One region of the Robertmurraya sp. GLU-23 genome, then DNA from elsewhere that is predicted to be linked to it. Evidence: riboswitches for the same ligand, from Rfam matches in the RefSeq annotation. Region 1 holds a riboswitch; the other holds the start of a gene.
The links. A riboswitch is a leader RNA that binds a small molecule or an ion and turns the genes downstream of it on or off. The one in region 1 is predicted to bind cyclic di-AMP.

Region 1 (19,072 bases):
GCCTCAAATGGTCAATAGAAGGACTCTATCTGCCCGCTCTGTAATTATTTATTGAAAGGTAAGAGAAATAATAGGCGGAGTATTTCCGGCTAATGTATACAGAGGAAGCTTAAAAAGCAGAGATAAGCGGAGGAATTCCGGTTAACTGCTCTAAATAAGCCAAAATTCAAAGATTTGGATCAAATAAGCGAAAAAACTCCGCTTATTTTTAGGGAAATATGGGTATTTCCCAATTTAACCGGAATTTTTCCGGTTATTTATCAAACTCAGTAAAATCAACATCAGTTTTATAACAGTACAGTACTCTGGCCATAAAATGCTTTATTTATTAGGTGGTACTTTGTAATATTCTTACATAACAAAAAGTCCTGCATTTGGCAGGACAAAATGTATAACAAATATAAGTGGATTATCAAAATATTTTTATAAAAAGTGACAGGTATCTGAACCCGGGCTTTTTCCAACCCAACCTCACCTAATGCTTCAAATGATACGGCAGTGTCGAAACAATCACATTTTTTCTATAAAGCAAGAAGGAACGGATTAACAGGCTGGATTGGTTGTGAAGCATATTATGCCAGCCTTTTTTCGGGATGAACTGTGGGATTAACACCGTTACCCGGTAGTTGGACTCACTTGCTTTATGCTCGACAGTGTCGACAAATTTGGTGAGTGGGTGAATAATGCTTCTATAATGAGAATGTAAGGTGACCAATCGTACGTCAGGCTGCCACTTTTTCCATTTTTCCTCAAAGCGTTTTTCTTCTTCCCGGTCAAAGGCTACATACACCGCAATGACCTGGCTTGCTGATAGTGACTTAGCATAGTTAATGGAATTCTCCACTACATGAGTAATGCCAGCCACTGGTACGATGATGACATTTCCTTCGATAGGAAGTGCGGCTTCACAAGTGGTGACACGAAGCTGATCCGCAATGTTCTCATAGTGCTTATGAATTTTATGAAAGATCAGTACAATCACTGGAATAAAAACAAGTACCGGCCATACCTGGCTGAACTTTGTGATAAAGAACATTATGGTAACAACGAAACTTATTAGCGCGCCGGTTGTATTAATCGCGAGCTTTGCTATCCAGCCGGTTGGCTTTTCGCGAATCCATTTTACCATCATTCCAGTTTGAGAAAGGGTAAATGGGATAAAGACACCAACAGCATATAATGGAATTAAATTTTCAGTATGACCATGAAAAGTAATAATTAACAAGATAGATGCAAAACCTAAAATCATAATTCCATTTGAATAGCCCAATCGATCGCCTCGAAGTGTAAACATACGAGGAATAAATTTATCATTGGCTAAGTTTACAGCTAATAAAGGGAACGCTGAGTATCCTGTATTTGCTGCTAGTATTAAAATTAACGCAGTGGTCCCTTGAATGAAGAAATACATAAAGCTTCGACCAAAGGTTTGGCTAGCAATTTGTGAGACGACGGTTTCTTCTACTTTTGGTGTAATGCCGTAATAATAAGCTAAAAGGACAATCCCAGATAATAAAATCGCTAGCAATGTACCCATTAGTATGAGTGTCCTTGCTGCATTTTTTGGTGCAGGATCTTTAAAGTTTGGAATGGCATTTGATATGGCTTCGACACCTGTTAACGCAGAGCTACCTGATGCAAAGGCCTTAAGTAAAAGGAATAAGCTAATTCCTGCTACCGGTGTTCCAATGGGCGTATGCAGTTCAGGAGGTACCTGACCTGTCACCACCTTAAACAAACCCACTCCAATTAAGATAAATAAGGCTAGAACAAATAAATAAACGGGATAAGCAAGAATGGAGGCAGATTCGGTTACGCCTCTTAAGTTTAGAAGTGTTAAAAAGATAACAAATACAATCGCAATCTCCACATTATAGTCATGGAAAGCTGGGAAGGCTGAAGTAATTGCATCTGTACCTGCTGAAACACTTACAGCGACTGTTAATATATAGTCTACCAATAAGGACCCTCCGGCCACTAGCCCTGGGTTCACTCCCAGATTGGTTTTAGATACCACATATGCACCCCCACCGTGAGGGTAGGCATAAATGATTTGTCGGTAAGATAATATTAAGGCTGTTAATAAAAGAAGAACGCCAATTGCAATGGGAATAGAATACCAAAAAGCAATGGCTCCTATAGAAACGAGAACAATAAGGATTTGCTCTGGTCCATAGGCCACGGATGATAAAGCATCCGATGATAAAATCGCTAACGCTTTTGTTTTATTTAACTTTTGTTCACCTAACTGGTCAGACTTCAACGGTCTGCCAATAAGGAATCTCTTAATAGAAGAGATCATGTTTTACACCACCATCTAGCAAAATTTAATGAAAAAAATCCACAAAAAAAAGCCTACAAAGTCATCATGAAATAAGACTTGTAGACATTAGCAATTTTGCTCCACAAGCTCCACCTTCCTTCTCAAAAAACGCTTACGAGGTTAGCTGTCGGATTCGGGCCTCATGAGTAGCCCTACCTAAAAAAGGATTCACCCCAGGACGTTTTGGGTCCCCCGTACCAATGGTTTCAGCGATTTAAGAATATGAAACTTTGATTATCATACTCCCGCCATATAAAAATGTAAATAAAAATTTTGTTAACGATTTTTGTCCGCAGGTAAGCACAAAGTAGACTTCTAATCCAACGTTTAAATGGGTATAATAGGTTAACTATTAAAGGACATTGAAAGGACCATATAACATGACAAAACCAAAAAAAGCCATTTTCGAAGTTGAGGAAAACGAAACATTAAGCGATTGTCTTGAACGAATGGCGAAAGAAGGGTATACTCCTGTAAAGCGCACAGAAAAGCCAGTTTTTCAAGAGGTAAAAGAGGCTGGTGAGGTTTCTTATGAGCCGATCGCAAGGAAAATTGTATTCGAAGCACGGTTAATAGAGTAAAACACGAACATTAACTATACATAAATTATAAACGTTCGACAATTTCATTGACAGATTATATAACAGATTGTAATATAGACATGAGATTAAATTCAGAAATAGCCCTCGTATAATAATGGGAATATGGCCCATAAGTTTCTACCCGATTACCGTAAATGATCGGACTATGAGGAAATGTGATATGCCCGGAGTAAGAGGCGCTTCTTTTGTGTCTCTTCCATCTTGTATGAACAAGCCCGGACAGATTCCTTTCCTCATCATGGAAAGAATCTGTGTGGGCTTTTTATATTATTTAGCTAGGAGGGGTATAGTGGAAGCACAAGTTGGAATTATTATGGGAAGCAAATCTGATTGGGAAACTATGAAACTAGCGTGTACCGTGCTAGACGATTTAAATATACCGTACGAGAAAAAGGTGGTATCTGCCCATCGAACACCGGACTTGATGTTTGAATATGCAGAAACGGCTCGAGAACGCAGAATAAAGGTAATTATTGCAGGAGCAGGCGGAGCAGCACACCTTCCAGGAATGGTGGCAGCAAAAACGACTTTACCGGTTATTGGTGTTCCGGTTCAATCAAGGGCGTTGAACGGATTAGACTCCCTACTCTCGATTGTACAAATGCCAGGAGGAGTTCCAGTAGCAACCGTTGCAATCGGAACAGCTGGTGCGACAAATGCGGGCTTGCTTGCCGCTCAAATATTAGGAGCCTTTAACGAAGAGATAGCTTTAAAGCTTCATGAAAAAAGAGAAGAAACCAAACAAACCGTTTTGGAAAGTAGTGATGAGCTTGTCTAATCCAGTGATTTTGCCAGGACAAACGATTGGGATTATCGGTGGTGGACAGTTAGGAAAAATGATGGCCTTATCGGCAAAAGCTCAAGGATACCGAGTGGCGGTCCTTGATCCTGCAGAGGATTCACCTTGTGGCCAAGTATCAGATATGAGCATCGTGGCAGGGTATAACGATCTTGAGGCAATCAAAGAACTTGCGAGTGTGAGTGATGTCATCACGTATGAGTTTGAAAATATTGATGCAGAAGCTTTAAAATGGCTGGCAGAGCATGCGTATGTTCCACAAGGAACTCAATTGCTAGAGGTCACTCAAAATCGAATCACCGAAAAAGCGGCTATTGAAAAGGCTGGGGTGAAAGTGGCTCCTTATGCGGTCATTCTATCTGCACAAGACATTTATGATAATATAAAAAGGCTTGGATATCCTGCTGTTTTAAAGACAGCTACTGGTGGATACGATGGCAAAGGTCAACTGGTCATCAAGACAGAAAAAGATCTGCCATTGGCTGAGAAGTTACTAGAACATGGTTCATGTGTGTTAGAGAAGTGGATTCCTTTTGAAAAGGAAATTTCAGTAATTGTTGTTCGCAGTGCAAGTGGGCAGACTGAAGTGTTCCCAATTGGAGAGAATATACATCGAGACAATATTTTACATGAGACCATTGTTCCGGCTCGAATAAGTGGGGATGCAGCTGGAAAAGGATTAGAGCTTGCTGAAAAGCTAGCATCTGCCCTACAGTTGGTCGGAACTCTAGCGGTTGAGATGTTTCTTACAAAAGATGACGATATTTATATCAATGAGCTGGCACCAAGGCCTCATAATTCAGGTCATTACACGATTGAAGCTTGTGAAACGTCACAGTTTGAACAGCATGTGCGTGCGGTATGTAACTTGCCGTTAGGACGTACGACTCTCTTAAAACCAGCAGTGATGGTAAATATTTTAGGAGAACATCAGGAAGCTGTGCTTCAAGCCATTCCTTCCGTAACGGATTGGAAAATTCATCTTTATGGAAAGATTGAACCGAAGTTTAAGCGGAAAATGGGGCATATTACCTTGCTTCGTGAAAATGTAGAAGAAGCACTAGCAGAGATTGAAGACAGTGGGATCTGGAGTAAAACTGAAGAATTGATCGGAGGATAAAACATGATTGATCGTTACACACGCCCGGAAATGGGAGCTATTTGGACAGAGGAAAATCGCTTTAAGGCTTGGCTAGAAGTAGAAATCCTTGCATGTGAGGCATGGGTAGAGCTTGGTGACATTCCAAAAGAGGACGTTGAAAAAATCCGCCAAAATGCTTCTTTCAATATTGACCGTATTAATGAAATTGAACAAGAAACACGTCATGACGTAGTTGCTTTTACTAGAGCAGTTTCTGAAACGCTTGGAGAAGAGCGTAAGTGGGTACATTACGGACTAACTTCCACTGATGTGGTCGATACGGCACTATCATATATGCTTAAGCAAGCAAATGATATCCTTTTAAAAGACTTAGAGAACTTTGTGGAGATCTTAAAAAATAAAGCTCAGGAACATAAGCATACGGTTATGATGGGACGTACACACGGAGTACACGCAGAACCTACGACATTTGGTTTAAAGCTTGCTCTTTGGTACGAAGAGATGAAGCGTAATCTGGATCGCTTTAAGCAGGCAGCTGAAGGCATCGAATATGGGAAAATTTCTGGTGCAGTTGGAACGTATGCAAACATTGATCCGTTCGTTGAAAAATATGTTTGTGAAAAGCTTGGCATTAAGCCAGCTCCAATCTCTACTCAAACCTTGCAACGTGACCGTCATGCACATTATATGAGCACGATTGCTCTTATTGCCACTTCGATTGAAAAATTTGCAACTGAAGTTCGTGGATTACAAAAGAGTGAAACGCGTGAAGTGGAAGAATTTTTCGCAAAAGGTCAAAAAGGATCTTCGGCTATGCCGCATAAGAGAAACCCAATTGGGTCTGAAAATATGACAGGACTTGCTCGTGTGATTCGTGGATACATGATGACGGCTTACGAAAATGTTTCGCTTTGGCATGAAAGAGATATTTCACACTCATCTGCTGAAAGAGTCATTCTTCCAGATGCAACAATCGCACTCAACTACATGTTGAACCGTTTTGGAAATATTGTGAAGAACTTAACGGTCTTCCCTGAAAATATGAAGAGAAACATGGATCGTACACTTGGCTTGATTTACTCACAACGTGTTCTTCTTGCACTAATTGACAAAGGATTAACTCGTGAAGAAGCATACGATACGGTTCAGCCAAGAGCAATGGAAGCATGGGAAAAGCAAGTTCATTTCCGCTCACTTATCGAAAGTGACGAACTGATTACAAGCAAGCTAAGCCCAGCTGAAATCGATGATTGCTTCGACTACAACTACCATATCAAGTACGTAGATACCATTTTTGAAAGACTAGGTTTATAAGAAAGAAGCGTCCCCGCGGCGCTTCTACTCAAAAAATTGCCAATATTCCGATTCAGGAGGTACGATTGCTAATGGAAAAAGGTTCCTTATTATACGAAGGCAAGGCGAAACGGGTGTACAAAACGGATGATGAACAAATTGTTTGGATTGAGTACAAGGATTCAGCTACTGCTTTTAATGGTGAAAAAAAGGCAACGATTGATGGGAAAGGTCGCTTGAATAACGAGATTACTAGTTTGTTATTTTTAAAGCTTCATGACGCGGGTATACCTTCTCACTTTGTAAAGCGCCTTTCTGAGACTGAGCAGCTTGTTCAAAAGGTGGAGATTGTTCCTATTGAAGTAGTCGTTCGTAATGTGGCAGCTGGAAGCTTTTCAAAACGCCTTGGAGTAGAAGAAGGCAAGGAGCTGTCAAAGCCATTAGTGGAGTTTTATTTAAAGGATGATGCATTAGGTGATCCGCTTATCACAGATGATCATGTAGAAGAATTAAAGCTTGCCACTCCTGAAGAGGTAGCGCAATTAAAGGAAAAAGCACTGACTGTAAATGCGACTTTATCAAGCTTTTTCAAAGAGCTAGGAATTCGCTTAATCGATTTCAAACTAGAATTCGGGAAGAATGCTGCAGGAGAATTATTACTTGCTGATGAAATCTCGCCTGACACATGCCGCCTTTGGGATGCAGTCACAAATGAAAAGTTTGATAAGGATGTATTTCGCCGCGATTTAGGAAGTTTAACGGATGCATATGAAACAATTCTTGAAAAATTAGGAGGACCACAACATGTATAAAGTTAAAGTGTTTGTAACGTTAAGAGAGAGTGTATTAGACCCACAAGGAACAGCTGTTGTTCATTCACTACATTCGTTAAATTATCAGGCGGTATCAGATGTTCGTATCGGAAAATATATGGAATTAACAGTAGAAAAATCAGATCGTGATGTAGAAGAAGTAGTAAAAGAAGTATGTGAAAAAATCCTAGCTAACACGGTTATTGAAGACTATCGCTATGAGATTGAGGAGTGTGTTGCACAGTGAAATTTGCGGTAATCGTGTTTCCTGGCTCAAACTGTGATATCGATATGTATCACGCGATTAAGGATGAACTAGGAGAAGAAGTAGAATACGTATGGCATGACGCAACAAGCTTAGACGGATTTGATGCTATCCTTTTACCAGGTGGATTTTCTTACGGTGACTACCTTCGTACAGGTGCCATCGCTCGCTTCAGTAATGTGATGAAGGAAGTTGTGAAGGCAGCTGAAGCTGGGAAGCCAGTATTAGGCGTGTGTAACGGATTCCAGATTTTATTAGAAGCAGGTTTACTACCAGGAGCTATGCGTCGTAACGAAAGCTTAAAGTTCATTTGTAAAAATGTTGAACTTCGTGTGGAAAACAATGAAACGATGTTCTCTGGTAGCTATAAGCAAGGAGAAACCATCCAAATTCCTGTCGCTCATGGTGAAGGAAACTATTATTGTGATGAAGAAACATTAGCTAGATTAAAAGAAAACAAGCAGATCGTTTTCACATATACAAACAATCCAAACGGTAGCTTAGAGGATATCGCTGGAATTATGAACGAACAAGGAAATGTACTAGGAATGATGCCACACCCTGAAAGAGCTGTTGATGAGCTATTAGGTGGAGCAGACGGAGTAAAGCTATTCCAATCGATCGTTAAACAATGGAGGGACTCACATGTTGTTAAAGCTTGAGCCAAGTCCGGAGCAAATTAAACAAGAGAAAATCTATTCACAAATGGGCTTGTCTGACGAAGAATTTCAAATGGTAGAAGACATTCTTGGACGCACGCCGAACTACACAGAAACAGGTTTGTTCTCTGTTATGTGGTCAGAGCATTGTAGCTACAAGAACTCAAAGCCGGTTCTTCGCAAGTTCCCAACATCAGGTCCACGTGTTCTTCAAGGTCCTGGAGAAGGTGCAGGGATCGTGGATATCGGTGACGAACAAGCGGTAGTTTTTAAGATTGAAAGTCATAACCACCCATCAGCCATCGAGCCTTACCAGGGAGCAGCTACAGGGGTTGGCGGAATTATCCGTGACGTGTTCTCTATGGGTGCTAGACCAATCGCGTTGTTAAATTCACTACGTTTCGGTGAGTTAGATGCATCGAGCCGTGTTCAATATTTATTTAAAGAAGTGGTTGCAGGGATCGCGGGTTACGGAAACTGTATCGGTATTCCAACGGTAGGTGGAGAAATTCAGTTTGATGCTTGCTACGAAGGTAACCCACTAGTTAACGCTATGTGTGTCGGCTTAATTGACCATAAGGATATTAAAAAAGGTCAAGCGCATGGTGTTGGTAACACGGTTATGTATATAGGAGCAAAAACAGGTCGTGATGGAATTCATGGTGCTACGTTCGCATCAGAAGAACTAACGGAGACATCAGATGAGAAGCGTCCAGCCGTTCAAGTAGGAGATCCATTTATGGAGAAGCTGCTTTTAGAAGCTTGCCTTGAGTTGGTCAAATGTGATGCTCTTGTTGGGATTCAAGACATGGGGGCTGCGGGTCTTACTAGCTCATCAGCGGAGATGGCTAGTAAAGCGGGATCTGGTATCGAAATGAATATGGATCTTGTACCACAGCGTGAAAAAGGTATGACAGCTTACGAAATGATGCTTTCTGAATCTCAAGAGCGTATGCTTATCGTTGTTGAAAAGGGCCGCGAACAAGAAATTGTGGATATCGTTGCTAAGTACGATTTAGATGCAGTTGCGATCGGTGTTGTGACAGATGACAAAATGCTTCGTTTAATTCATAACGGTGAAGTGGTTGCGAATGTTCCTGCAGATGCTCTTGCAGAAGAAGCACCAGTTTACCACAAGCCATCAGCTGAACCTGCGTATTTCCGTGAGTTCCAAGCGATGGAGAACACAGTACCAGAAGTTAAAGATCATAACGAAACGTTAGTGAACCTTCTTAAGCAAGCGACGATCGCAAGCAAAGAATGGGTTTACGATCAATACGACTATATGGTTCGTACAAGTACGGTTGTAGCACCAGGAAGCGATGCAGCAGTCGTTCGTATTCGCGGAACTAGAAAAGCATTAGCCATGACAACGGACTGTAACTCTCGCTACATTTACTTGGATCCAGAAACAGGAGGAAAAATCGCAGTGGCTGAAGCGGCACGTAATATCGTTGCTTCTGGTGGGGTACCACTTGCGATCACGGACTGCTTAAACTTCGGAAATCCAGAGAAGCCAGAAATTTTCTGGCAGATTGAAAAATCGGTTGATGGAATGAGCGAAGCGTGTAACGTGTTAAGCACACCAGTAATCGGTGGGAACGTATCACTATACAATGAAAGAAGTGGAACGGCTGTTTACCCAACACCGGTTGTTGGAATGGTTGGATTAGTTGAAGATATCGATCATATTACGACACAGAGCTTTAAAGAAGCGGGAGACCTAATCTATTTAATAGGGGAAACGAAGCCAGAATTCGGTGGAAGTGAGCTGCAAAAGCTTACAAACGGCGAAATCTTTGGTAAAGCACCTGAACTGAACCTAGAAGTAGAAGAGAAGGCTCAAAAGCAAGTTCTTTCAGCGATTCGTGCAGGAGTAGTAGCATCTGCTCATGACGTGTCTGAAGGTGGAGTGGCAGTCGCACTTGCTGAAAGCTTAATGGGTAGCGAAAACCTAGGAGCAGAGGTGACCCTTCAAGGCGAAGCAACAACCGCACTATTTAGTGAGTCACAATCTCGCTTCGTATTAACAGTGAAAAAAGAACATCAAGCTCAATTTGAGAGCTTAGTAGATGCAACTTATATCGGTACAGTAACAAAGACTTCTGATTTAAAAATAACTTGTGGCGATGAATTGGTCGTTTCACAACCAGTTTCTACGCTAGAAAAGGCTTGGAAAGGGGCAATCCCATGCTTGCTGAGCTAAAGGGGTTAAATGAAGAGTGTGGTATCTTCGGTATTTGGGGCCATACGGACGCTGCACAACTCACGTATTACGGATTGCATAGCCTTCAACATCGTGGTCAGGAAGGAACGGGAATGGTCGTTTCTGATCAACAGAGATTGAAGGGCTTAAAAGGCGAAGGTCTTGTTGCGGAGATCTTTACGGCCAAGGCGATGGAAGAAATGACGGGAAATGCGGCAATTGGACATGTTCGTTATGCGACAGCTGGAGGAGGCGGTTATGAGAATGTTCAACCGCTTCTCTTCAACTCACAGACGGGCAGTCTTGCTCTTGCACACAATGGAAACCTTGTGAATGCGAATCAGCTGAAGCTTCAACTTGAGGGACAAGGAAGTATTTTTCAAACGAGTTCCGATACAGAAGTGCTTGCACATTTAATTCGTCGCGGTGGATTTTCATCCATTAGAGACCGTGTGAAAACGGCTTTAACGATGTTGAAAGGGGCATATGCCTTCTTAATCATGACGGAAAATGAATTAATGGTTGCCCTTGATCCGAACGGTATGCGACCATTATCCATTGCCAAATTGGGTGACGCGTATGTGGTTGCATCAGAGACTTGTGCTTTTGATGTAGTAGGTGCCGAGTTCGTTCGCGATGTATTGCCAGGTGAGTTAATTACGATTAATGCAAATGGCTTACATTCAGAAATGTATTCACATGCATCGAACCAAGCAATGTGTACGATGGAATATGTGTATTTTTCAAGACCGGATAGCAATATTCAAGGAATTAATGTGCATACGGCAAGAAAAGCAATGGGGAAAAAGCTTGCCTTAGAAGTGCCGATTGAAGCGGATGTCGTAACGGGTGTGCCTGATTCTAGTATTTCAGCCGCGATTGGATATGCAGAACAATCGGGTATTCCTTATGAAATGGGCTTAATTAAAAACCGTTATGTGGGCCGAACGTTTATTCAGCCATCACAAACTTTGCGTGAACAGGGAGTGAAGATGAAGCTTTCTCCTGTTCGTGGAGTGGTTGAGGGCAAGCGAGTCATTATGGTGGATGATTCGATTGTTAGAGGGACAACAAGCCGTAGAATCGTCACGATGTTGAAGGAAGCGGGAGCGAAGGAAGTACATGTGGTCATTAGTTCTCCTCCGATTCAAAATCCGTGTTTCTATGGAATTGATACATCTACAAAAGAAGAGTTAATTGCTTCTAAGCTTTCGCCTGAAGAAATTCGAGAGATGATTGGTGCGGATTCGCTCACATTCTTGAGTGTGGAGGGAATGCTTGGAGCGATCGGGAAGGATCCACGAGAGGATCAATGCGGACAGTGCTTAGCTTGCTTTACTGGTAAATACCCAACGGAAATTTATCCAACGGAACTAACACTAGAAACGGTCAAATAATGGCAGCAGCACATGCTGCCTTTTCTTTGGAACATATTTTTAATTCGAAACTAGCACCGGCGTCTAAATAAGACGCTTGCGCTTTTCTATGGAGGGTTTTTACAATGGCAAATGCTTATAAACAAGCTGGGGTAGATATTGAGGCTGGATACGAAGCTGTTTCCCGTATGAAAAAGCATGTAGAGCGTACCATTCGTCCAGGCGTGCTTGGAGGCTTAGGTGGGTTTGGCGGTATGTTCGATCTTTCGAGTCTAAACCTGAAGGAGCCGGTGCTCGTCTCTGGAACGGATGGCGTGGGAACGAAATTAATGCTTGCGTTCATGCTCGATAAGCATGACACAATTGGGATTGATGCTGTGGCCATGTGTGTGAACGATATTGTTGTTCAAGGGGCAGAGCCACTTTACTTTTTAGATTATATTGCTTGCGGAAAAGCAGAACCTAGTAAGATTGAAGCAATTGTTAAGGGAATTGCGGACGGTTGTGAACAAGCGGGTTGCGCACTTGTTGGTGGAGAAACAGCTGAAATGCCTGGTATGTACAGCGAAGAAGAATATGATCTTGCTGGATTCTCAGTCGGTGCTTGTGAAAAGTCGGCTTTGGTTAATGGAGCTTCGATTCAACCAGGTGACGTGCTAATTGGACTTGCATCAAGCGGTTTACACAGCAATGGCTTTTCGTTAGTTCGTAAAGTATTGTTAGAAAAAGCAGGACTTGACCTTACTCAGTACGTGGAAGAGCTTGGACGGACTCTTGGTGAGGAATTGCTACAGCCAACAAAAATTTATGTGAAGCCTCTACTAGCGGCATTGAAAAAGTTTGAACTTAAGGGAATGGCTCATATTACTGGCGGTGGTTTTGTAGAAAACGTCCCGCGTATGCTTCCAGAAGGATTAGGAGCAGACTTAGAAGAGTCAAACTGGACGGTACCAGCGATTTTTAATTTGCTTGAAAAGTATGGTGAGCTTGATCGCAAGGAAATGTATAATATTTTTAATATGGGTACGGGTATGGTAGTAGCAGTGAATAAGGAGATTGCAGATGACGTGATTCGTTTCTTTAACGAAAGTGGAGAAAAAGCTTATGCAATCGGAACGGTATCAAGCCAAGAGGGAATACACATTAGGTAAGCGAGGGACAGTATGAAAAATATTGCTGTATTTGCATCAGGCTCGGGCAGTAATTTTGGTGCGATTTTAGAAGCGGTTCAATGTGGCGAGCTCGTGGCAAAGGTGCAGCTGTTAGTATGTGACCAACCGAGTGCGTACGCCATTCAAAGAGCAGAAGAGGCAGGCGTTCCGACGTTTGTGTTTCGGGCGAAGGACTATCCTTCAAAGATGGAGTATGAGCAAGAGATTTGTGCTCTTCTTACAGAGAAAAACATTGATCTTGTGGTATTAGCGGGATATATGAGATTAATTGGTCCTACCTTGTTAACTGATTTTGAGGGAAAAATCATCAATATCCATCCATCGATGCTGCCAGCTTTTCCAGGTAAAGATGCGATCGGTCAAGCATTGGCAGCCAATGTGAAAGAGAGCGGAGTAACGGTACATTACGTGGATGCAGGGATGGATACGGGTCCTATTATCGCTCAGCAGGCAGTTGTTGTTGATGAGGGAGAAACAAAGGAAAGTTTACAGAAAAAAATACATGAGGTGGAGCACAAGCTCTATCCAGCAGTAATCAGCGAGCTTTTAAAGGGTGAAAGGAGAACGGAAAGTGAAAAAACGAGCATTAATTAGTGTATCTGATAAAACTGGGGTTGTTGAGTTTGCCCGTCATTTAAGTGAATTAGGATATGAATTGATTTCTACTGGAGGAACAAAGAATGCCTTACAGGCAGCGGGTGTTCCGGTTATTAGCGTAAGCGATGTAACAGGGTTTCCAGAGATTCTTGAGGGCCGGGTAAAAACACTTAACCCATACATTCACGGAGGCCTTTTAGCCAAGTTTTCAGATGAAAACCACCAAAAGCAACTAGCTGAGCATAAAATTGATCCAATCCAAATCGTATGTGTGAACCTTTATCCGTTCCAACAAACGATTGCAAAACCGGATGTAACAGTAGAAGATGCAATCGAAAACATTGATATCGGTGGACCAACGATGCTTCGTGCTTCAGCCAAAAATCATGAGTTTGTAACTGTAGTTGTTGACCCTACTGATTACGAAGTGGTACTAGAAGAGCTAAAAGCTTCTGGTGATGTAGAGAAAGCGACACGTCGTAAGCTTGCTGCCAAGGTATTTAGACATACAGCTGCATATGATGCGATGATCGCTGAATATATGACAGATCTTGCTGGTGAAGAAAATCCAGAAAAAATGACGGTTACTTATGAATTAAAGCAAAGCCTTCGTTATGGAGAGAATCCACATCAAAAGGCAGCTTTTTATCGTAAGCCACTTGGCTCTGTTTTCTCGATTGCTAATGCCACTCAGCTTCATGGCAAAGAGTTATCATATAACAATATTAATGATGCGGATGCAGCTCTACAAATCGTAAAAGAATTTACGGAGCCTGCAGCTGTTGCTGTTAAGCATATGAACCCTTGTGGTGTTGGAACAGGAACGGATGTTTATGATGCATTCACAAAGGCGTTTGCTGCTGACCCTGTATCGATCTTTGGTGGAATTATTGCCTTGAATCGTGAAGTGGATAAACAAACCGCTGAAAAGCTTCATGAAATCTTCTTAGAAATTATCATTGCTCCTTCTTATTCAAAGGAAGCTTTAGAGGTATTAACTAGCAAAAAGAATCTTCGCTTGTTAACGATTCCGTTTGATGAAAAAGTAAAGGTAGAAAACAAGCATGTGTCGATTGAAGGCGGATTACTTGTTCAAGATCAAGACCGTTTTACACTAGAAGATGCGACTGTATCGGTAGCAACGAAGCGTGAGCCAAGTGAAGAGGAATGGAAAGCACTTAAGCTTGGTTGGAAGGTTGTTAAGCATGTGAAATCAAATGCGATCGTGGTGAACGATGCTGACATGACCCTTGGAATTGGTGCTGGTCAGATGAACCGTGTAGGTGCAGCGAAAATTGCTTTAGAACAAGCAGGAGAAAAGGCAACAGGTGCGGTACTTGCTTCGGATGCATTCTTCCCAATGGATGACACCGTTGAAGCAGCGGCAAAGGCTGGAATCACAGCGATTATTCAACCGGGTGGATCGATTCGTGATGAAGATTCAGTGAAAAAAGCAGATGAGTACGGAATTGCGATGGTATTCACTGGAGTTAGACATTTCAAACACTAATTTTCAGGATGGGGGTACAAACTATGAACGTTCTAGTAGTAGGTCGTGGAGGACGAGAGCACGCTATTTGCTGGAAGGTAAGCCAAAGTCCTTCTGTAGAAAAAGTGTTCGTCGCTCCTGGGAATGTAGGAATGACAGACGTAGCTTTGCGTGTGGATATTTCTGAAGAGGAACAAGACAAGCTGATTGATTTTATAAAAAAAGAAAAGATCGGTCTCACGATCATTGGACCTGAAGCACCATTACAAGCGGGACTTGCTGATCGAATTCGTGCGGAAGGACTAGCCGTTTTTGGTCCAGACCAAAAAGCAGCAGTAATTGAAGGCAGCAAATCGTTTGCGAAAGAGCTAATGGAAAAGTACCAAATTCCAACAGCTGCTTATCAATCCTTCACAGATTTTGAAGAAGCGAAAGCGTATGTGGAGGAAAAAGGAGCTCCTATTGTCATCAAGGCGGATGGTCTTGCGGCAGGCAAAGGAGTGACCGTTGCTTTAACATTAGAAGAAGCGATTGACAGCCTGAAAGAAATGCTTGTGAACAGTAAGTTTGGTGCAGCTTCGGCGAAAGTTGTTATTGAGGAGTTTTTAGAGGGAGAAGAATTCTCTCTGATGGCATTTGTGAATGGTGACGTTGTGGTGCCAATGGAAATTGCTCAAGATCATAAGCGTGCGTATGATGGCGATCAAGGACCAAACACGGGTGGAATGGGGGCTTATTCTCCAGTTCCGCAAATCAGCAGTGAAGCTGTTCAAACAGCTGTTGAAACGGTGTTAAAGCCTGCAGCAAACGCGATGATAGAAGAAGGAAGAAGCTTCTGTGGAATTCTTTATGCGGGTCTGATTCAAACAACTGCTGGTCCAAAGGTCATTGAGTTCAATGCTCGATTCGGTGATCCAGAAACACAAGTGGTTCTTCCAAGAATGGAATCTGACTTAGTAGAGGTCATTCTTTCCGTGTTAAACGGAGAACAGCCAACTATCGAGTGGTCATCAAATGCCGTGGTGGGTGTCGTTTGCGCAGCAAAAGGCTACCCGGAACAGCCTGAAAAGGGCAGCGTCATCGAAGGACTTGATTCTGTGAAGGAAGCACTTGTCTTCCATGCAGGAACAGAGCAGAACGAAGATGGAAAAATTGTTACGGCAGGTGGACGTGTATTGCTTGCAGCTGCTAAGGCAGACACTCTTCAAGCAGCACAAGAGCGTGTGTATGCCGAGTTATCAAATGTGACGAGCGATGGACTTTTCTACAGAAAAGATATTGGACATAAAGCCATTACGTTTGCCGCTTGCCAGACTTCTTAATATAGACAAATAGAAGGGCAATAATACTTCCAATTAAAGCAATTAGAACGAAGGACATATCGCTCACATACTCCCAAAACATCATGTGATGCTCCTTTCTATAGTGATTCCCCCTCTCAGCGGAGGGGGAATTTTCTTATTGAGTGCTATACGGTAAAAACTGTTCCGGCATTGATTTTTCATTAGACGATTGATTTTGATTGCTTCTCAAATTTTGTTCTCTTTCATAAAGGGCAGTGACTGGACAAAAACGAACAATCCCCTCTGCCACCTTCATTGCACCTAAAATTCCAAGCAAAACATAAGAGTCTCTCCAAGGCATTTTTGTATGTTTCGCTGTACTCCATGCTAAGACGCTTAAACCAATGGTAATACGAACAAGGGCATTCACGATTCCAATATTGGGCTTTACATTCATGGAATTGTCACTCCTCTTACATATTTTTAAAAAATTTAGTACTTCTTTACTGCGTTAAACAGTGAAATATGATACTATAAAAACCAAACCTATAAAATGTAAGGGTTTTCATTTTGCGTTGATAGGGTTGTATTTCTAACAAGATATTTAAAAACAATGTGAAAGAATCTTACAAACTAATGGTAGATTTTTGATATTTCATCTATTGTTACCGGTAATATGACAAAATTTTTCTAAGATAACAACACTGCGTAAGGAGGGACATTCATGCTGGATCAGCGATATCGATGGAAAAATAAACATATTAGAGAACATATTTCCGTTCTAGATGGAAATGTTTCTCCCTCTATTTTATTAACAAATGCCAAGTACTTAAATCAAACGTTTCGTACTTGGATGACTGCAAATATATGGATATACGATGACCGTATTATTTACGTTGGCGACAAATATCCCGACAATGTCGAGCATTGTGAGATCGTGGATTGCACAGGTCTTTTATTGGTGCCAGGCTATATTGAGCCACATGCCCATCCCTTTCAAATATATAATCCCCATTCGCTTGCACACTATGCATCGCAGGGTGGAACGACCACACTCATAAATGACAATATGGTGCTTGCTTTGCAAATGGAAAAAAATAAAGCGTTCTCATTTATGAGGGAGATGCGTAAATCGCCCACCTCCATGTACTGGTGGTGCCGCTTTGATGCCCAAACAGAGATTCGAGACGAGGAACAAATTTTTTCACATAGCAATGTGAAATCCTGGCTCGAACACGATGCGGTCATTCAAGGAGGAGAGCTTACCGGTTGGCCGAAACTTCTTGATGGTGATGATATGATGCTTCATTGGATGCAAGAAGCCAAACGAATGAGAAAGAAAGTCGAAGGTCATTTTCCAGGCGCATCTGAAAAAACATTAGCGAAAATGATGTTATTTGGTGCGGACTGTGACCATGAAGCGATGACAGGAGAAGAAATTTATAATCGTCTGATGCAGGGGTATATGGTTTCTCTAAGACATTCATCTATTCGTCCGGATTTACCTGTCCTACTAGATGAAATTCATCAGCTAGGAATCACGATGTACGATAAATTTATGTTTACTACGGACGGGTCATCTGCTCACTTTTACGAAAATGGAATCATTGATGAAATGATTCGTATTGCCATTGAAAAAGGCGTACCAGTCATGGATGCCTACAATATGGGAACGATTAATGTTGCACGCTACTATAATGTAGAACATCTTCATGGAAATATCGCGACAGGAAGAGTAGCGAATATTAACTTTTTAACAGATGAACGTAATCCAACTCCTGTATCTGTTCTTGCCAAAGGACAGTGGGTAAAAAGAGACGGAGAAGACACCAATGCCTATGAGTCGCTCAATTGGGTGGACATGGGGTTTGAACCGTTAAAGTTAGACTGGGAACTAACTATGGATGATTTTCAGTTCTCGATGCCTTTTGGAATTAAAATGGAGAATGCGGTTATTACCAAGCCATATTCTGTATCTATTGATGCCAATTATGATGAGCTTTCATGTGATCATGATGAGTGCTTCTTCATGCTAATTGATAAACATGGCAAATGGAGAATCAACACGATGTTAAAGGGATTCTCTAACAAGGTGCAGGGCCTAGCTAGCTCGTACTCGACTACAGGAGATATTATTTTAATTGGAAAAAACAAATATGAAATGATGAACGCTTTTCATCGAATGGTCGAGTTAGGTGGAGGAATTGTCATCAGTGAGGAAAGAAGAATCGTGTTGGAAATTCCACTGCCATTAAGTGGCGTGATGAGTGATCACTCCATAGAGAGTCTGGTGGAGGAAGATAAGGAATTACTTGCTTATTTGAAAACAAAAGGATACGCGTACGCTGATCCATTTTATACCTTGCTTTTCTTCTCATCCACTCATCTGCCGTATATCCGAATCACACAGCAAGGGATGTACGATGTGATGAACAAAATGATACTCTTTCCAACGATAATGCGTTAAAATATAAAAGGACATTATAGAATGAACATATAAAAAGATTATTAGGGGTGTAATGATGCTTAGGAAATGGATAACAGTCGGGCTGGCATCTGCCTTATTAGTAACTGGCTGTAATAAAGTAGAAGAGGTTCAAAAGGAAAGTGAAAAACCAGTGGAAGAGGAAGATACAGTCGTAGAAGAAGTATCCCAAACTTTTGAAGCTCCTTTAACTGGTGTGGAACTATCAGAAGAACCAACTGGTCGAGCGTTTGGTGTGATGATCAACAATGATCCAAAAGCAAGACCGCAGTCCGCACTAAACCAGGCAGATATCGTTTACGAAGTGTTAGCAGAAGGCAATGTAACGAGATTTCTGGCCATTTTTCAAAGCGAACATCCTGAAAATATGGGTCCAGTAAGAAGTGCAAGGGATTATTATATCGACCTTGCCAGCGGGTATGATTCATTATATATCGCTCATGGGTACAGTCCTGAGGCACAGGAAATGCTTACGAGTGGTGTCATCGATAATTTAAATGGAATGCATTATGATGGTACGCTTTTTAAACGTGCAAGCTTTAGACAGGCACCACATAACAGCTATATTTCATACGAAAATATTGCAAAGGGAGCAGAACAAGTCGGTTA
Region 2 (11,004 bases), on a different contig from region 1:
GAAAAGATTGCTCAAATCACTTCTCAAACTCTTATTATAGGTGTTGATATTGCCAAGTACAAGCATGTCGCACGTGCACAGGACTATAGAGGAATGGAGTTTGGTTCCCCGTGTTATTTTGATAATACCAAGCCAGGATTTGAACTGTTTCTCAATTGGATCAATCAATTAAAGCTAGAACAACAGATGCAAAAAGTGATAGTAGGAATGGAACCTACTGGCCACTATTGGCTAAACCTAGCACATATACAAAAAGAGAATGATATAAAGTTTGTCGCTGTGAACCCGATACATGTTAAGAGGAGTAAGGAACTTGACGATAATTCACCGACTAAAAACGATGTGAAAGACGCTAAGTCATCGCTCAGTTGGTCAAGGACGGGAGATATGCTGAACCAACGATTCCACAAGGTGTTTATGCAGAACTCCGCGTGGCGAAAAAAATACGTGATCTCCTAACTGATGACCTTCAAACGGTGCAAGGCCAGATTCACAACTGGCTAGATCGGTATTTTCCTGAGTTTTTAACCGTCTTTAAGAGTTGGGAAGGGAAAGCAGCCTTACAGTTTTTAAGGCTAGGAGCCTTACCACATGAACTGACTGATTTCACTAATCAGTTCTTATTGGAACATTTACGAAAGGCAGTTAGTCGGAGTGTGGGACTAAACAAAATACTAGAGTTAAAACAAGCAGCAAAAGAGTCCATCGGACTTCGCCAAGGTGCTGGTATGGCTAAATTAGAACTAGCAACTCTGCTTGATAAGTATGACTAGATACAAAAGAAGTTCGTAGAACTAGATGATAAGATAGATAACCTAATTGAACATATTCCTGGTGTTCAACAAATGTTAGCTATTAAGGGAGTAGGCAGAGATACGGTTGCCGGCTTCTTTGCGGAAGTAGGAAATCTTCAAGATTATTCTCACCCTAGACAAATCATAAAGCTAGCTGGACTGAGCTTGAAGGAGAATACCTCTGGCAAACATAAAGGACAAACAAAAATCACCAAACGAGGTAGGAAGAAGCTAAGGGCTCTCCTTTTCAGGGTTTGTATGATTATGGTTGCGAAGAATTCGGCTTTTAAAGCGTTACATGCCTATTACACGCAGCGTCCGGATAATCCTCTAAAGAAAATGCAGTCTTTGATAGCCTTGTGCAATAAGTTAATACGTATATTATTTGCCATTGGTAAAAAACAATTTGAGTTTAGTGAAGAGCGAATGTTAAAGGATATCCCTCATATGAGAGTAAACGTAGAAGTTGAAAAAACAGCTTAAATCAGTAGGACCAGTATAGTAGAAAAGAGTTTTAGGTGTTAGAAGTCTCGTACATTTGAAGCACGGATTAGTCAGCAAAGCAATAAAACTTCGGGCAAGGACCCTGTGGGGCAGCATGACTGACATCCACCTCATGGAAAGGTTGGACGAAGGAATTTGAGAGCGAAGACTCTGTGAGGCATGGGAGGGTTGACCTCCATAAGATATGTGGATATCCACCAGTGCGATCATATTTTTACTCATCCACCATTTTTTTGTAAGTGCGTGGCTGATGAGCTATCAGTCTTTTTACTCCAAAGCTCCAAATTTATCCTTACGAGATAAATCCAACCATAGTATCGAGCTTAAACTCTAAAATTACAATTTATAAAATACTGAGAATACTGGAGAAAACGTGAGTTTTCACTTTGTTTATTGAGGGAGGTTTATGGAATAGGAACTATTCTTATTAGTAAAATCGTTGGTAATTGCATTAGGTATAAATAGAGAAGGATTTCTTCGGGAATGATATACACAAACAAATTGAAAGGTCGATGTTATTGAAGAAAAAGCAAATGTTTTCTCTAACTATGATAGTCATTCCTTGGCTTTCTGTTTTGTTTATGGACAAGAAATCATTCTTAAGGTATTTACCTGTTGCAAGTTTTGTTAATCTATTTATAAGTGTCTTTAGTGTCATCAGCAATAAGAAAAGATGGTGGAAAAATAAAAACCCATTCTCCCCAGGGAATGTAGATTTCTCATACATATTAGGGCCATACTTTGTAGCAACATTATGGATATTTAAATTTACTTATGGTAATTTCCCGAAATATTTGATTGTTAATGTAATGCTAAATATCTTTAATGCTTTTCCTATGGCTACTGTGTGGGAAAAGGTGGGTGCATTTAAATTTAAAAAAATCACTCATACTAGCTGGTACTTTATTTGTATATTGCTATCAATTATTATCTACGGATATCAATATGTCATCGAAAAAACGATTGTAAATGAGAGTAGACTAAAATTATAGTTATAAAATATATCGCTTACGCTAGCTACTGTTAAAAGGGTGTTGATCCAGAGGTGGATTAATGCCTATTTCTGTTGAATTTCTTTGTTGTATAAAAGAAGCAGTTTTACTCAAGAGGAATAGCAAAAAAATAAAGACATAAAACAAAGTTACGCTTTGTAGATATTTTCTTCTAGCTTCAACATTTAAACCACTTATTGACAACGAGAAAAAGTGGATATATATTTGTCTAAGAAAAAATTAAATGAAATGCCTAATCTAAATTGAGCGGGGGAACCAATCTTTTGGGGTGAATCTACGTTTAGTAGAAGGAGACTCTCAACTCCTAATCCGTCAGCTAACCTCGTAGGCGAATTGAGGGTGGAATGTATTTAATGATACGGGCCATTCTATTTTTTAGAATGGTCTTTTTTATTTTCTGGAAAGGACGGAGACAAATGAAGCAAATAGCCGTACTAGGATTGGGTAGATTTGGAGGGAGTTTAGTTAAAGAATTTAATGAATTAGGAATTGATACAATGGCAGTAGACAAAAGCATAGACAAAGTAAATGAATTTGCTTCTTATGCCACTCATGCTATCCAAGCAAATACTCTTGATGAACCTACTCTGAAGCATTTAGGTATTAGAAATTTTGATTTAGTGGTTGTCTCATTCGGAGACGATATTGAAGCAAGTATCTTAACTACCCTCCATTTAAAAGAGCTGGGAGTTAAGCAAGTGTGGGCAAAGGCTCAAAATGACTATCATCATAAAGTTTTAGATAAAATTGGTGCGGATCGAATTATTCACCCAGAAAGGGACATGGCCAAACGGGTAGCCCATTATATCGCATCCGAAAAAATTATTGATTATATTGAACTTTCTAAGGACCATAGTATCGTTGAAATAGTAGCATCCGATAAATTACATAATCAAACTTTACTTGAACTCGATGTTAGAGCAAAATATGGGTGCAGTGTGGTTGCTGTTCAGCGCGGGGAGGACGTAATTGTTGCACCAGTAGCGGAAGAGGTATTACAAAAAGGAGATGTTTTGATTGTGATAGGACATAATTCCGATTTAAACCGTTTTGAAGAAAAAGGTGTGTAACATGAAAAATAAATTTATAAACGTAAATCCGTCGCAATTATTGGTTTTGGTTTTTGCTATTTCTATACTATTGGGTACAATTCTTCTTAAACTTCCTTTTGCAACGACAACTACTGTTAGTTGGCTGGATGCACTTTTTACAGCTACATCAGCCATGACAGTTACAGGCCTTGTAGTTGTTGATACAGAAACAGCCTATACTCTTTTTGGTGAGATCGTCATTGCTTCTTTAATTCAGTTAGGGGGATTAGGGATCATGTCCTTTGCTGTCCTTATCTACTTGGTTCTTGGAAGGAAGATTGGTTTTAAAGAAAGAGTTCTCGTCCAACAGGCTTTAAATCAAACTTCTCTAGGAGGGGTTGTTCAATTAGTAAGAAATCTATTCATCTTTTCATTAGGTATCGAGCTAATAGCCATGATTTTACTATCTCTGCGTTGGGTTCCTGAAATGGGGTTTGCTAAAGGAATCTATTATAGCTTTTTTCATTCTATTTCAGCCTTTAATAATGCTGGATTTGCCTTATGGTCTGACGGTTTAAGCCGTTATGTTGGAGATCCAGTTGTTAATATTGTTATAACTTTACTCTTTATCATAGGGGGAATTGGCTTTACCGTTTTAGCCGACCTAAAGAATAAACGAACGTTTCAAAAGCTTAGCCTACATTCGAAAATTATGATCATTGGTACGTTTGTTATAAACCTATTAGCCATGTTCTTTATATTCTTCTTGGAATATGGAAACCCCAATTCATTAGGGTCCTTATCTGTAGTGGAAAAATGGTGGGCATCGTATTTTCAAGCTGTTACGCCTAGGACAGCAGGATTTAACACTTTAGATATTGGGAGTTTAACCGACCCCACTATTCATCTAATGATTCTCTTAATGTTTGTAGGTGCTGGAAGTGCTTCTACAGGTGGGGGAATTAAACTAACCACATTCTTAATTATTGTGTTGACGGTTGTTACTTATTTAAAAGGAAAAAAAGAAATCGTTGTTGCTAGAAGATCTATAAGCGATACCATCATTTTTCGGTCACTTGCTATTACTATGATTGCTCTAACATTAGTATTTTTAGCTGTCTTTGTATTAACCATTACGGAGGATTCAACTTTCTTACCAATTTTGTTTGAGGTTGTTTCTGCTTTTGGTACCGTAGGCTTATCTATGGGGATTACTGCTTCCCTTTCAATTATTGGTAAGATAGTTATTATCATAGTCATGTTCACTGGTAAATTAGGGCCATTAACACTCGCATTTTCTCTTGCACGGCAGGAAAAATCTAAAATACGTTATCCTCAAGAGGATGTTTTAACAGGATAAGTATGTATGATTCATTTGGCCACCTTTAAGGTGGCTTTATTAAAGATATTTCAAGTTTGTGATAGGGGGCATTAATTTAGAAAGATTAATGCTTTTTCTTATGGAATCTTTTATTGCAGTTAAGGGCAGCATCCTTTAATGAGATAATGAGAATGAAATTTAAAGCTATGATTGTGAACCCATACACTTAAATAATAGGGGGCTTTTATTGTGCGAAATGTTTCTGGCTCAAATTGAGATTGGCTACAATACTCAGGTAAAGGTCAGACAGTTCCTGTCGGAACTGAAGGGTTATATCGAAGAATCAAATGATGGGGTAACGCCCTGAAGGGTTCTCTCTTAGTCGAATAGCATTTGAGTTAGTAAGAATGATAGTGTTATAAGCTCGGCGAAAAGGCGTGAGAAATTACCGTAGCAGTTTTGGCTGCCGAAAGCCTCCTCGATGGAGTGGTGTAATTCATGGTGCTTGAGTTGATTGAATATGGTGAGAATGCAAATAAACCTATAATAAAAGGTTAAGCTGACGAACTTCTGAATGTACGGGTCTACACGCCCAATACATAGAAATGTGTATATCACTTAATGTGAGGTTAACAGTGGATGAGTAAGACTAACAAATATAAAAGTCCATGATATGTTACAGGCATATGAACGGTTAACAGGCTTACAGGAAGCACCTAAGTTCATTCTATAATAGATATAATTCAACATTGTAAGCTGATATCGTGGAGAGCTTACTCTCTAAGAAGCGTTGATAAGGAAAGCAGTAATGAAAATAGTTACTGTATAACTTGTCTTTGTATCAGTGAAAGTGGTGGCACAGTACCAAGGAAAGGTCTAATCAACCTGGAGGGATAGCCACTAGACTAAAAAGAATCATTCAACCATGTAACACAGTTCTTTATCGGTTAATAAGGTTCTTGTGAGACTAAGAGAGGTTCAACTCCCAAGGGAGTCACCAACTTGTTGAAACGGAAGAAACTGAGACACAATGAATATTACGATATGCAACATTGCTTCGATAATTTATATTCTCAAAGTGTCGATGGTCAAAATTTCTATGACTTAATGAAACTGATCAGATCCGATGAAAATATACGTCTTGCTTATCGAAACATTAAAAGAAACACAGGGAGTAAAACAGCAGGGACAAATAAATTAACCATTGATGACATTAAGCATTTGTCGGTAGAAGGAGTAATTGAACACGTTCAAAATTCGCTTCAATCATACAAACCAGAATGTGTACGACGAGTTTTTATTCCTAAAGCAAATGGAAAAGTAAGACCACTAGGAATACCGACAATCTGGGACAGAATTATCCAACAATGTATCTTACAAGTCTTAGAACCCATCTGTGAAGCAAAATTTCATAAACATAGTTACGGCTTTAGACCAAATAGAAGTACCCACCATGCAAAAGCGAGATTAGAATCGCTTATCAATATGGCGGGTCTTTATCATTGTGTAGATGTGGACATAAAAGGATTTTTTGATAACGTCAACCATAGTAAGTTACTCAAACAAATATGGTCTATGGGCATTAAAGATAAATCCTTACTCTCTATTATTTCAAAGCTATTGAAAGCAGAGATTGAAGGAGAGGGTTTGCCAACCAAAGGAACCCCGCAAGGGGGAATACTTTCACCACTCTTATCAAATATTGTTCTAAATGAACTGGATTGGTGGGTCAGTAATCAATGGGAAACGTTTAAGAGTAACCATGAATATAAACAGAATGGAAGTAGAGTTAAGCAACTCAAGAAGTCAAACCTAAAGGAATGTTACATTGTCAGGTACGCTGATGATTTTAAGGTACTCTGTCACTCGCTCGCAAGCGATAAAAATGAATTATGCGATTACGGATTTTCTAAAAAACAGATTACATCTAGAGACAAGTGATGAAAAATCGAAGGTTATCAATTTAAAGAAGAATTCTTCCGAATTCCTTGGGTTCTCATTTCGAGCGATACAAAAAGGGAAAACTAGGTTTGGATTTGTAGCACAATCCAATATGACGAAGAAAGCTAAGTCCAATGCCCTCATTAAAATTAAAGATTCTATAAAAACAATACAGAAAAAACCGTGTGCCGAAACAGTTTGGCACTACAATACAGTAGTAATGGGAATTCAAAACTATTACGCACCAGCAACTAACATTTCTAATAATTTAAGTGAGTTGTCCTCCCACCTAAACAAGACTTTATATAATCGACTAAAGCATTTCAGAACAAAAGCTAAGTTTGATGAAATGACTACCACGCTCCAAAAACGCTATAAAGGATATTCACCACAATTCTTTAAAATTCAAAACATGGTGTTTGTCCCTATCTATGCCCAACGGCATAAAACGAATCTTTGCTTCTCGCAAGATATAAGTAATTATACTGCCGAAGGTAGAAAGAAAATACACAACAATTTAAAAGCGATTAACAAGAGCGTTTTAAGTCATGTCATGAAAATCTTTATTCCAAATCGAACGATTGAATATAACGATAACCGCATTAGCAAGTTCATTGCTCAATATGGAAAATGTGCAGTTACAGGAGCAGAACTTGGTAAGAGTGATTGGCATTGTCATCATAAGATTCCTTACCATATCTCAAAGGATGACCGTTATTCAAACTTGATAGTTCTACATGAAACTCTTCACAGGCTCGTACATCTGAAAGATATTAATAAAATTAATTCTATTCTTGATGATTTACAACTGAACAGCAAACTAAAGGGAAAAGTAAATGAACTCAGAAGCTTATGTAAAAACTATACGATTTGATTGGAATTAAACTAATTTCACTTGAGTACATAGAATTGAATGAATTGGATTAGTTGGAACGCCGTATGCGGTGAAAGTCGCACGTACGGTGTGAACAGGGGGGTGCGACAAGAAGCAACTTCTTCCGCACAAAGTCAGTGTCTCTTCGAGACTATCTAGTTGCATAAGATATTCCCTTCCGAAACTGCATTATGAGTAATCGTAATGTAGGTTGCATAAGGTGATGCCAAACCAGATGCCAGTGTCTTAGCAGATGGAGGCTAGGGGAAAGAGTAGTATGGTTAACGATAAGTGAATCTTTATAAGCATCGTCAACACAGTCGTTAGATAGGACACAGCAATACTAGCGTTTTTATAGGTAGGGAAAGTATTTTCCCCTTTAATACTTTCAATGCAACCCACAGACCTATCGGTGTATTGGAGGAACCTAATCTACTCGCATCTGACAGAAGTTGAACTTGGTAAGTCCATTTGGGGTCCTAAACATAGAGGTAAGCTTAGCGTAAGCGAAGCCCAATTCCCCAAGGGGATATAGGAGGTTGGAAAAAGCAAACGCCACCATGTCGAAAGGCAACAGAAATCGGAAATAACTGGGTGGATAATGTCTTCTGACAAACCCGAAAGGGTGCTGAATTCCAATTGGTGTGCAACATGGGATAAAGCGTTTAAGAATAATTCCAAAGGAGGGTAACAGACGATGTATACTTCTATAAAGAAGTCCGCATTACCAGACATTACTGATTGGGATCGTATTAACTGGTTAAAGATTAGTCAGTATGTAGAGATATTCCAACAACGAATATACCATGCCGAACGTTTTGGGAAAATCCGCAAAGTAAGGGACTTACAAAGGCTACTTATGAAAAGCCAAGCCGCATTACTGCTCTCAATTCGTAGGGTTACCCAAATCAATAAAGGGAAACGTACAGCAGGGGTCGATGGATATAAAGCCTTGACTCCATATGAGAGAGTAGAACTCTACAATAAAATGAAAAATCTAAACATCAATGGCCATAGACCGAAACCAACTTATCGGACATATATCGAAAAAAAGAACGGTAAACTTAGACCACTGGGGATACCAACGATTAAAGATAGAGTCTATCAAAATATTGCTAAATTAGCTCTTGAACCACAGTGGGAAGCCAAATTTGAACCAACCTCATATGGGTTCAGACCAAAAAGGAATTGTCACGATGCTATCGAAAGAATCTTCAATACTATTGGAAACAAAAAGCAATGGATTTTTGAAGGTGATTTCAAGGGCTGTTTCGACAACCTCAATCATGACTATATCCTTGAACAAATAAAGGGATTCCCAGCCTTTAATGTGGTAGAAAAATGGCTAAAAGCAGGCTTTGTCGACAACAAGGTTTTTCATGTATCAGAAAATGGCACCCCGCAAGGGGGTATCATCTCACCTCTTCTAGCTAATATTGCATTACATGGTTTAGAAAGTCTGCTCAATATTAGTTATAGAGAAGAAAAGAGAAAAACTAAGGTATCTTTTGTAAATCAGACTAAGTATGCAGTGGTAAAGTATGCAGATGACTTCGTCATCATGTGTGAATCTGAGGAAGAGGCTTACGAATTATATAACAAGATAAAACCTTATCTAACAACAAGAGGTTTAGAGTTAGCATTAGAAAAGACAAAAGTAACTCATATCGAAAATGGGTTTGATTTCTTAGGTTTTAATATAAGAAAATACAAAACTCACAATGGGAACAAAGTTCTTATCAAACCGTCCAAGGATAGCATCAAAGTTGCTAAAAAGAAGTTAACCGATAAAACAAGACAATTCTATGGAAAAAACGTACAAGTGCTTGTCAGTACACTTAATCCTATAATAATAGGTACGGCAAATTATTGGAGTCCAAGTGTCGCCAAAGAAGTCTTTTCCGAAATGGATTCTCATATTTGGACAACCCAATATAAGTTTCTAAGAAGGCTGCACCCAAAAAAGAGTGGGCGATGGATTATTCAAAGGTACTACAAACCAGATAAAACTGGTCAAAGTAAGAGTAAGTGGATACTAACTGACCCTATAACCAATAACCAACTCAAAAGGATGTCCTGGACACCGATTGTAAGGCATGTACAAATCAAATACAATTACAGTCCTTTTAACAAATACCTAAAAGGATACTTTGAAAAACGTGATATTAAAGAGTTCGATAAAAATAATGTAGCGTATAGGCAAAAGTTAGCCAAAAAGCAAAAATACAAATGCCCTTTATGCACCCACTCAATAACAGATGGTTCTGAAGGGTTAGAAACACATCACAAAATCCCTAGAGTAAAAGGCGGAAGTAATGAATATAAAAATCTAGAATTAGTTCACATTTCTTGTCACCTTGAATACCACAAGGTATTCCCAGCTATTGGAGAAACTCCAAATGACATTCAACATAGAAGTGTCAAGAGATATATCAAGGGCAAGAAACTATCAGGACTAATCTAGCCAAAGTTTGGACAAAGGCATGCTTGAGCCGTATGTTGGGAAACTAACACGTACGGTTCTTAGGGGGGACGGTGACTGAGAGGTTGCCCTTCTACCCGACAAAAGGGAGCGATAATCTCAAACCCTTACCTATCTGTATTAATAACATGTTTCAAAAGGAACTTCAATGTTGCTGCAAGTGAGTAATAATCTTAGAAGGGTTAAAACTCTTTTTATATCAAAAAGGTTTACTTTTGAGAGTACTAATACAGACTTTTAGAGATATCGCGTAAGCTGGTAACGGTAAAGGGGACCTATAAGAAGTAACACCAGTTAGAAAAAATGACGAGTGACATCATAATACTAAAACCAAAAAGCCTTTCAGTATTATTGTGTCATTTTATATTAAGTATCTTTGTGTCATTTTATTAATTCATGTCGCAATCTTTAATAAAATGGATTCCAGGTGCAAATAATTAAAGTAGATGCTCTAAATTAATCTAAGGACACTGAAAAAAACATCAGTTCAGTATGTTTGTGTCACTCTTGTAAGTATTTTTGTGTCGCTCGAGTCAGAACAAAGGGAACAGTATAGTAATAGAAAAGGTACTTCAACAATTCGTATAACACCAATTTTGTGAATTATTTAAAAAGGTGTTATAGACTCCGTATTTTGTCCTATTGTATATAGAATAGAAAAATATGTTCAATTCTGCATTAAGGGTTTGCGGAACAATGTTAAAAAACATAGTCGTTATCTAGACACATATAGGCGAGACGAAAACAAATAGTTTCCTTCAGATGGTATCTTTAGTGGAGAAAGTGTAGAGCATTCTATGCTGTTGTAGCAGCGAAAAAGGCTTCGCTTACCCCAAAAATGGTTGAATTTAATATTACTATTCATGATTATTAACAAAAAAGTATAGATAATTTAAGAAAAGAAATTTTTAGATAATTTAATTGATTATCTTGGATACACAAAAACAATGCTATTTCATTTCAAAACCAGAGAGGAAGTCGTCTCTGGTTTTACTTTTTGTTTTTATTCATAGTAGTAGGGGGGAAATATAATAAGACAGATGA

Region 2: linked by a shared signal. The riboswitch ahead of ACVBAX_RS13065 (NAD-binding protein) and the one ahead of ACVBAX_RS24260 (APC family permease) in region 1 are both predicted to bind cyclic di-AMP.

Annotation. Positions count from the first base shown of each region.
Region 1 is NZ_JBRKCV010000026.1:23,349-42,420, reverse strand. It holds gene ACVBAX_RS24260 (APC family permease) at 476-2,302, opposite strand; cyclic di-AMP (ydaO/yuaA leader) riboswitch at 2,417-2,545, opposite strand; gene ACVBAX_RS24255 (NETI motif-containing protein) at 2,704-2,904, shown strand; purine riboswitch at 2,990-3,091, shown strand; gene purE (5-(carboxyamino)imidazole ribonucleotide mutase) at 3,215-3,703, shown strand; gene purK (5-(carboxyamino)imidazole ribonucleotide synthase) at 3,690-4,844, shown strand; gene purB (adenylosuccinate lyase) at 4,848-6,140, shown strand; gene purC (phosphoribosylaminoimidazolesuccinocarboxamide synthase) at 6,212-6,931, shown strand; gene purS (phosphoribosylformylglycinamidine synthase subunit PurS) at 6,924-7,178, shown strand; gene purQ (phosphoribosylformylglycinamidine synthase subunit PurQ) at 7,175-7,858, shown strand; gene purL (phosphoribosylformylglycinamidine synthase subunit PurL) at 7,842-10,061, shown strand; gene purF (amidophosphoribosyltransferase) at 10,046-11,458, shown strand; gene purM (phosphoribosylformylglycinamidine cyclo-ligase) at 11,563-12,588, shown strand; gene purN (phosphoribosylglycinamide formyltransferase) at 12,601-13,203, shown strand; gene purH (bifunctional phosphoribosylaminoimidazolecarboxamide formyltransferase/IMP cyclohydrolase) at 13,181-14,716, shown strand; gene purD (phosphoribosylamine--glycine ligase) at 14,740-16,017, shown strand; gene ACVBAX_RS24190 (EYxxD motif small membrane protein) at 15,989-16,075, opposite strand; gene ACVBAX_RS24185 (YgaP family membrane protein) at 16,154-16,435, opposite strand; gene ACVBAX_RS24180 (adenine deaminase C-terminal domain-containing protein) at 16,703-18,445, shown strand; gene ACVBAX_RS24175 (DUF3048 domain-containing protein) at 18,498-19,072, shown strand, end outside.
Region 2 is NZ_JBRKCV010000007.1:66,608-77,611, reverse strand. It holds partial or broken gene ACVBAX_RS13075 (IS110 family transposase) at 1-1,277, shown strand, start outside; gene ACVBAX_RS13070 (hypothetical protein) at 1,817-2,290, shown strand; cyclic di-AMP (ydaO/yuaA leader) riboswitch at 2,531-2,658, shown strand; gene ACVBAX_RS13065 (NAD-binding protein) at 2,728-3,381, shown strand; gene ACVBAX_RS13060 (TrkH family potassium uptake protein) at 3,383-4,702, shown strand; partial or broken gene ltrA (group II intron reverse transcriptase/maturase) at 5,669-7,478, shown strand; gene ltrA (group II intron reverse transcriptase/maturase) at 8,176-9,942, shown strand.